DNA from 3 places in the Marinobacter metalliresistant genome. Region 1 is predicted to be linked to each of the others. Evidence: riboswitches for the same ligand, from Rfam matches in the RefSeq annotation. Region 1 holds a riboswitch; each other region holds the start of a gene.
The links. A riboswitch is a leader RNA that binds a small molecule or an ion and turns the genes downstream of it on or off. The one in region 1 is predicted to bind cobalamin.
Positions count from the first base shown of each region.

Region 2: another riboswitch for cobalamin. It lies ahead of NLK58_RS13485 (ribonucleoside-diphosphate reductase subunit alpha); the one in region 1 lies ahead of NLK58_RS14585 (TonB-dependent siderophore receptor).
Region 3: another riboswitch for cobalamin. It lies ahead of NLK58_RS09175 (ribonucleoside triphosphate reductase); the one in region 1 lies ahead of NLK58_RS14585 (TonB-dependent siderophore receptor).

Region 1 covers NZ_CP101118.1:3,126,036-3,128,300, reverse strand. The annotation lists gene NLK58_RS14585 (TonB-dependent siderophore receptor) at 1-905, opposite strand, end outside; cobalamin riboswitch at 1,041-1,264, opposite strand; gene NLK58_RS14580 (putative nucleotidyltransferase substrate binding domain-containing protein) at 1,386-2,265, shown strand, end outside.
Region 2 covers NZ_CP101118.1:2,892,977-2,895,241, reverse strand. The annotation lists gene NLK58_RS13485 (ribonucleoside-diphosphate reductase subunit alpha) at 1-852, opposite strand, end outside; cobalamin riboswitch at 994-1,203, opposite strand; gene NLK58_RS13480 (DUF3047 domain-containing protein) at 1,431-2,051, shown strand; gene NLK58_RS13475 (ABC transporter substrate-binding protein) at 2,075-2,265, opposite strand, start outside.
Region 3 covers NZ_CP101118.1:1,942,583-1,944,847, reverse strand. The annotation lists gene NLK58_RS09180 (iron transporter) at 1-421, shown strand, start outside; cobalamin riboswitch at 582-785, shown strand; partial or broken gene NLK58_RS09175 (ribonucleoside triphosphate reductase) at 960-2,265, shown strand, end outside.

The DNA of each region.
Region 1 (2,265 bases):
CGGGACAGGGTGTCGAAGGTGCTCGGAAAACTCCCGAAGGTGTCCTGTTCATCCCTGGCCTCTGAGAACTGAATCCGGGTGCGCCAGTAGTCACTGGCAACCGCCTCCAGATACAGCCCCATGGCACGGATCAGGAAATCGGTATCACCACCTTCAAACTCGGTATTGCCCTCGGACTGGAACACCGTCAGCCCGGCACCGCCGCCCTGGCGAAACTCGTGGCTGATCTTTGCCAGCCCGCCGGCATTGCGAAACCCCTTATCCTCGCCACCGGCCCGCAAGCTAGTGCCCTCGGTATCGGAATAAACCCCGCCGGCCAGAAACGCCGACTGCCCTTCCCTTCCGGCCACGCCGGCCGTGGTTTCAAGCGTCTCGTGGGAGCCACCGGACAGTTCCGCCCAGCCCTGGCGGCCCGCTTCTGGCTCGAGGGTAAACGCCTGGATAACACCGCCCACCGCATCCGCCCCATACAGGGAGCTTTTCGCACCGCGTACAAGCTCGACCCGCTCCATCAGCTCCGGCGGCAGGAACTGCCAGGGCGGGATGCCGGCGGTGGCTGAGCGCAGGCGGATACCGTCCAGCAGCAGAACCGTACCGGAACTGCCGGCACCGCGCAGGAATACGCTGGTGGTCTTGCCATAGCTGCCATCGGAAACCACATTAACACCTGGCTGGGCGTCCAGCAGATCCCGGAATTCGGCTGGTTGCTGGCGACGGATGTCGTCTTTTTCGATGACCGTCACCGACGACAGGCTTTCACCCACGGTTTTCGGACCAAGGGTTGCCGTGACGATGATCGGATCAAGGGCTTCGGTGTCATTGTCATTCTGGCCCAACGCAAGGACAGGCAGGGTTAACAGTGACGTTGCCGTCACCAGGGCAGGGAAGGAAGGTTTCACAGTCATTATTCGTGGCTCCGCACCGCGCGCACCCGCGCAGGAATCTGGGTTTTGTTGCGGAACGGGAAAGCAGGGGGCGGGCGGTCATCGGGTGGCAGGAAAGCGGAACCGGACTATCACCCACCCAGGTCGCCCACCGCAACATCGGGTGTTTTTCCAGGCCGGTCTCCGGGCTGGCAGGCGGAACCGAGGTTCCCGGGCAATCACCTTCCCATGCCATGACGACACAGTGGCGCATCAGATTGCCGTTATCCTGCTTACCGTTGCGGGGGCAGCATCGGACTTGCGCTGGCAATGCCAGGCTCACCGATTTCCCGTTTCACCCGTCGCGCTGTGCGACGGACACCTGAAAAAAGTACCGGAAGGCTAGCAACACCGACGAAAGCGGTCAATGAGATCCGTCAAATGTCGACATGGCCGCTGCTTCCTACCACTGCTATATTGCTTATCTCAGATTGATTTTCCTCCGTCAAAACAGGGAGTTTTATGCAGGCCGAGCTTATCGACATCCGCAATCACATGGCGCAGTACCCGCCGTTTGACGAGCTGCCCGAGGAGCTGCTCGACAGGGTGGTTGGCGGCATTGAGGTGGTGTATTTCAAGGCCGGCACCCAGATCCTGGAGTTCGGTGAGCAGAACACCTGGCTTTGCTATGTGCGCAGCGGGGCCGTGGAGATCTATCGGCGCACCGGCGAGCTGTATAACCGGATCGGCGAAGGAGAGATATTCGGCCAGTTTGGCCTGCTGATGCGCAAGAAGGTGCGGTTTCCGGCGAAGGCCCTCGAAGACACGCTGATCTACAAGATCCCCGGTGAAACCTTCCACTACCTGTGGGAAAACGATGAGAATTTTGCCGATTTCGTGGAAATCGAGGACCGCAGCCGCCTGCGATCCGCCCTTTCCCGGCGGGAAAAGTCGAACCAACTGATGACCTCAAAAGTCACCCGCCTGATTGCCCGGGAACCGGTCTCGGCGCCCTGCACGGTCCGGCTCCAGGAAGCCGCCCGGATCATGACGGACAATGGCGTTTCCGCCCTGCTACTGATGGACGAGGAAGGTGAAAAGCCGTTGCTAAAGGGCATTATTACCGACCGCGACCTTCGCACCCGTGCGCTCAGCGAAGCCCTGCCCTCGGAGACACCCATCAGTGACATCATGTCGGAGGACCTGATCACCATCCGCTCGAACGCCTTCATCTTCGAAGCCATGCTCACCATGCTTCACAACAATGTGCACCACCTCCCCGTGATGGATCGGGACGAGGTGCGGGGCGTGATCGCCCTGTCCGACATTGTGAAATACGAGAGCCAGAGCAGCCTTTACCTGGTCAGCAATATCTACCATCAGCAGGATGTTAAAGGCCTGA
Region 2 (2,265 bases), 230 kb from region 1:
CAGGGTTTGCAAACCAAGGAAACCGAACTGCAGGTCCCGCTCCGGTTTCAGGGCCGCGCCCAGGCGCTCCAGATCGTAGGCCGCCAGCGCTTCGTCCAGAAGCTCATAGCGAATACCGGCCTCAATGAATGCCGAGAGTGCCTGCGGGTAGATTTCCGCCAGCGGCCGGCTGATGGGCAGGTTCAGGGCGGCGGCATTCTCCAGTCTCAGCTGTTCCAGCAGCAAACGCGCAGTAACTACGCTGTAATCCGGCTCCTGCTCGATCCGGCTGCGGGCGGTCATGATCAGCGCGGAGAGTACGTCTTCCTCGGCGATGCCGTCATAAAGATTGGTGAGTGCATCGTCCACCAGGGAATCGCCATCAATGCCTTCGAGCCCGGTCGCCGCCTGCTCCACCTGGAGCTTCATCAGGCCAAGATAGAGGGCGGCGATCTCGCCGCTGGTTTTCTTCACGGTCAGGTGCGGGTGGGCCTCCACCGGGGCATGGCGGGCACGCTCGCGGGCGTGCTCTTCCCGATACAGCACATACGCCCTGGCCACTTTCTGTTCCTCGGCCCGCATCAGGGCCAGTTCCACCTGGTCCTGGATGTCTTCGATGTGCACTTTACCGCCGGCTTTCAGGCGCCGGCCAATGGCGTGGATAACCTGTTCGGTGACCCGGTGCACAGCATCGTTAATACGGGCAGAACCGGCGGCTTTGTCCCCTTCCACGGCCAGAAACGCCTTGGTGACGGCGACGCTGATCTTGGACAGATCAAAGCCAACGAGGGTGCCGTTGCGTTTGATGACCTGCAGGGATTGGGTATCGGCGTGTGAGGTTGACCGGGGTTCGGCCGGGGCAGAGGCGGACATGCTTTGTTCTCCTGAATACGCGTTGAGTTCCATAACCTTCGCGTAGGCAGGGGATCTGAGCAGCAGCACCGTAGGATTAGCGAATGCGTAATCCGACCTACGAGCCTGGCCTGGGTCCGATCTGCTCACCTTGAAACGCGAAGGTGCAGTGTTCTCCCAGGCAGGTCTTCGGACTCAGGGGCGTGAATCGTTCGATTCAGCCTTGCGTGGCGACTTCCCGGCTTGCGCCAGTGTCTGTGATGCCACGCTCGTTCCCCAATACCGCTGCGCGTCAGTTCCGGAGTCTCACCGGATTCCCGATACCAGGATGTAGGGATTGATCAGGCGCCAACCATGTTGGTTATGCGATGGTCACTACATATGGTATTTTGCCAAGGATGGAGACACTATATACAGGTAGCTTTTACAGAACAAGGCACTTTCCGGTAAAACATCTGTCTGCCTTCTTACTGTCTGAGCATAGGAAAACCGTCATGCATTTAACCGGGTATTGCAAAACCTGGGCTCTGAGCCTCGTTTGTTTGTTGGCGTTTTCCCAGGCCGGTGCGCAGGAAGCAATCCTGACTCCGTTTTCTGAAATGCAGTCCCTTAACGACGGCTGGGAGCCTCTGGAGTTTCCCAAAATCGACCAGCTCACCCGCTATGAGTTGGTAACAGAGGATGGAGAACAGGTGGTGAAGGCCACCACCAGGGGCGGAGCTTCCGGCCTGATTGCCCGGGTGAATCTGGAACCGTCCGACTCGCTGGTTCTGCAATGGCGCTGGAAAGTCTCAAACGTTTTTGAACAGGGTGATGCCCGGGAAAAGTCGGGGGATGACTACCCCGCCCGAATCTATGTCGCCTTTGAATTTCAGCCTGAGAAGGCCGGCTTTTTCGAACGTGCCAAACGCAAGGCCGTGGAGGTGCTGTTCGGCGAAACCCTGCCGGGCAATGCCCTGAACTACATCTGGGCCAACACCCTGCCGGAGGGGAAGTTCGTACCCAACCCCTACACCGGGAAAACCGTGATGGTCGCCGTCAATTCCGGCTCGGAACAGGTCGGCGAATGGGTCACGATTGAGCGGGATATCGTGGCCGATTATCGAAAGGCCTTTGGCGAGGCACCGCCGCCGGTAGTGGGTATTGCGATCATGTCGGATTCAGACAACACCAACGAAACAGCGACCGCCTGGTACGGTGATATCGTGCTCAATCCCTGATATATCCCTGTGCAAAGGGCCGTTTACCGAAGTTCCTCGGGGAACCCTGGTATCACATAACCTCCGGTAATTTCACGCACCGGGGGCACTTCGCCCTTCTCCACCAGTCGCAGGTAGGCATCATCAAAGTCGTCCCGCAGCAACGCTGCACGGGGATGTGCAAGCGAGAAAATCCACGCGGCATTGCGGGTGCGCACTTCCGATTCCCGGATAA
Region 3 (2,265 bases), 1.2 Mb from region 1:
TGGCATGGAAATCGGCGCGGTGTACCTGCAGCCGGTGATGATGACACCGGAACTGCCGGGCATGGGTGAAAAGGATATCCATCTGGAAGCGGATATCGCCGCACTGCCTGGTAACAATAACGGTGCCGGTGCCTGGGTTCCTTATCTGGGAATTACCTTCACGCTGACCAAAGATGGTTCGGATTGGTCCAGAACCGGCGCTTTCATGCCGATGGTGGCCTCTGATGGACCGCACTACGGTGCCAACATCAAGCTGGACGGCCCGGGCAAATACCATGTGGTTTATCACATTGATCCGCCCCCCTATCAGGGATTTTATCGCCATAAGGACAAAGAAACCGGTGTCGGCAAATGGTGGGTTCCGTTCGATGTGGAGTGGGATTTTGCCTACGTGGGTACCGGCAAGAAAGGTGGTTACTGATTAATTGAAGGCCTCCAGCCAGCTTGTCCGTTACCGGGCTGGCTGGTGTTGCCGCCGCCTTTCCTCTGTTTCCCAATCCCTCGCTCATTCTCTCCCTTTGTTCGATTTTTAAGAAGTAAACGAGATAAATTTTCTTGGTTGAATTTTTCTGCATTAATATATATAGTAATTGTGTCCTGGTAAGCCACAATATGTTGTGTTTGTGGCAAGGAATCCGGTGAGACTCCGGAACTGACGCGCAGCGGTATTGGGGAACAACCGTGGCATGATGACACTGGCGCAAGCCGGGAAGTCGCCACGCAAGGCCGAACCGGAAGGTTCACGCCCCTGAGTCCGAAGACCTGCCAGGGCAACATGCACTGCACCTTCGCGACTCAGGGTGAACAGTTGGTCAAGCCCCGGGTCTGGTTGCCCGTGTGTGATCTCCTGTATACGCGAAGGTTCTACAGACCTGATGCGATTCCAGGAGGAGCACATGCCCGCCACGACCACCTCAGAAGCTGCCGATCCATCCTTGCTGGATATCTCGGCCACCGTTAGTGAATACCTTCATCGCAGCGACTGGCGGGTAAACGCCAACGCCAATCAGGGCTACTCCCTCGGCGGTCTGATTCTGAATACCGCCGGCAAGGTGATTGCCAACTACTGGCTGAACGAGGTTTACACCCCGGAAATCGGCCAGGCCCACCGTGATGCCGATCTGCACATTCATGACCTCGATATGCTCAGTGGTTACTGTGCCGGCTGGTCCTTGCGAACTCTGCTGCATGAGGGGCTCAACGGTGTGCCGGGCAAAGTGGAAGCCGGGCCTCCCAGGCACTTGTCCAGCGCCATCGGCCAGATGGTGAACTTTCTCGGCACCCTGCAAAACGAATGGGCAGGGGCCCAAGCCTTCAGCTCCTTCGACACCTACCTTGCGCCGTATATCCGTAAGGACAACCTGAGCTATGAAGCGGTTCGCCAGTGTGTCCAGGAGTTTGTCTACAACCTGAACGTACCCTCCCGCTGGGGCACCCAGACTCCCTTCACCAACATCACCCTGGACTGGGTGTGCCCGGAAGACCTGCGTGGACAGATCCCGGTGATTGCCGGTGTGGAAATGCCCTTCAGTTATGGCGACCTGCAGGCCGAAATGGACATTATCAACCAGGCCTATATTGAAGTGATGACCGCTGGTGACAGCATGGGCCGGGTATTCACCTTTCCCATTCCCACTTACAACATCACCCGGGATTTTGACTGGGAGTCGGACAATGCCCTGCGACTGTTTGAAATGACCGCCCGCTACGGCCTGCCGTATTTTCAGAACTTCCTGAATTCAGACCTGGAGCCCAACATGGTCCGTTCCATGTGCTGTCGCCTGCAGCTGGACCTGCGCGAGCTGCTCAAACGCGGTAATGGCCTGTTCGGTTCCGCCGAGCAAACCGGCTCTCTGGGTGTCGTTACCGTAAACTGCGCTCGCCTTGGATATCTCTACAAGGGGCAAAAGAGCGCGCTGCTTGCCCGGTTGGATAAGCTGATGGGCCTGGCCCGGGATAGCCTGGAAACCAAGCGCAGGGTGATTGACCAGTTGATGGCAGAGGGTCTGTTCCCTTACACCAAACGCTACCTGGGGACCCTGAGAAACCACTTCTCCACCATTGGGGTGAATGGATTGAACGAGATGGTCCGCAATTACACGGATGACCGGGAAGACATCACCAGCGAGTCAGGCCGGGCGCTTGCTCTGGACGTTCTTGACCACGTTCGCGAACGCATGAAGGCCTACCAGAAAGAAACCGGCAACCTCTACAACCTGGAGGCCACGCCAGCCGAAGGCACCACCTACCGGTTTGCCAGGGAGG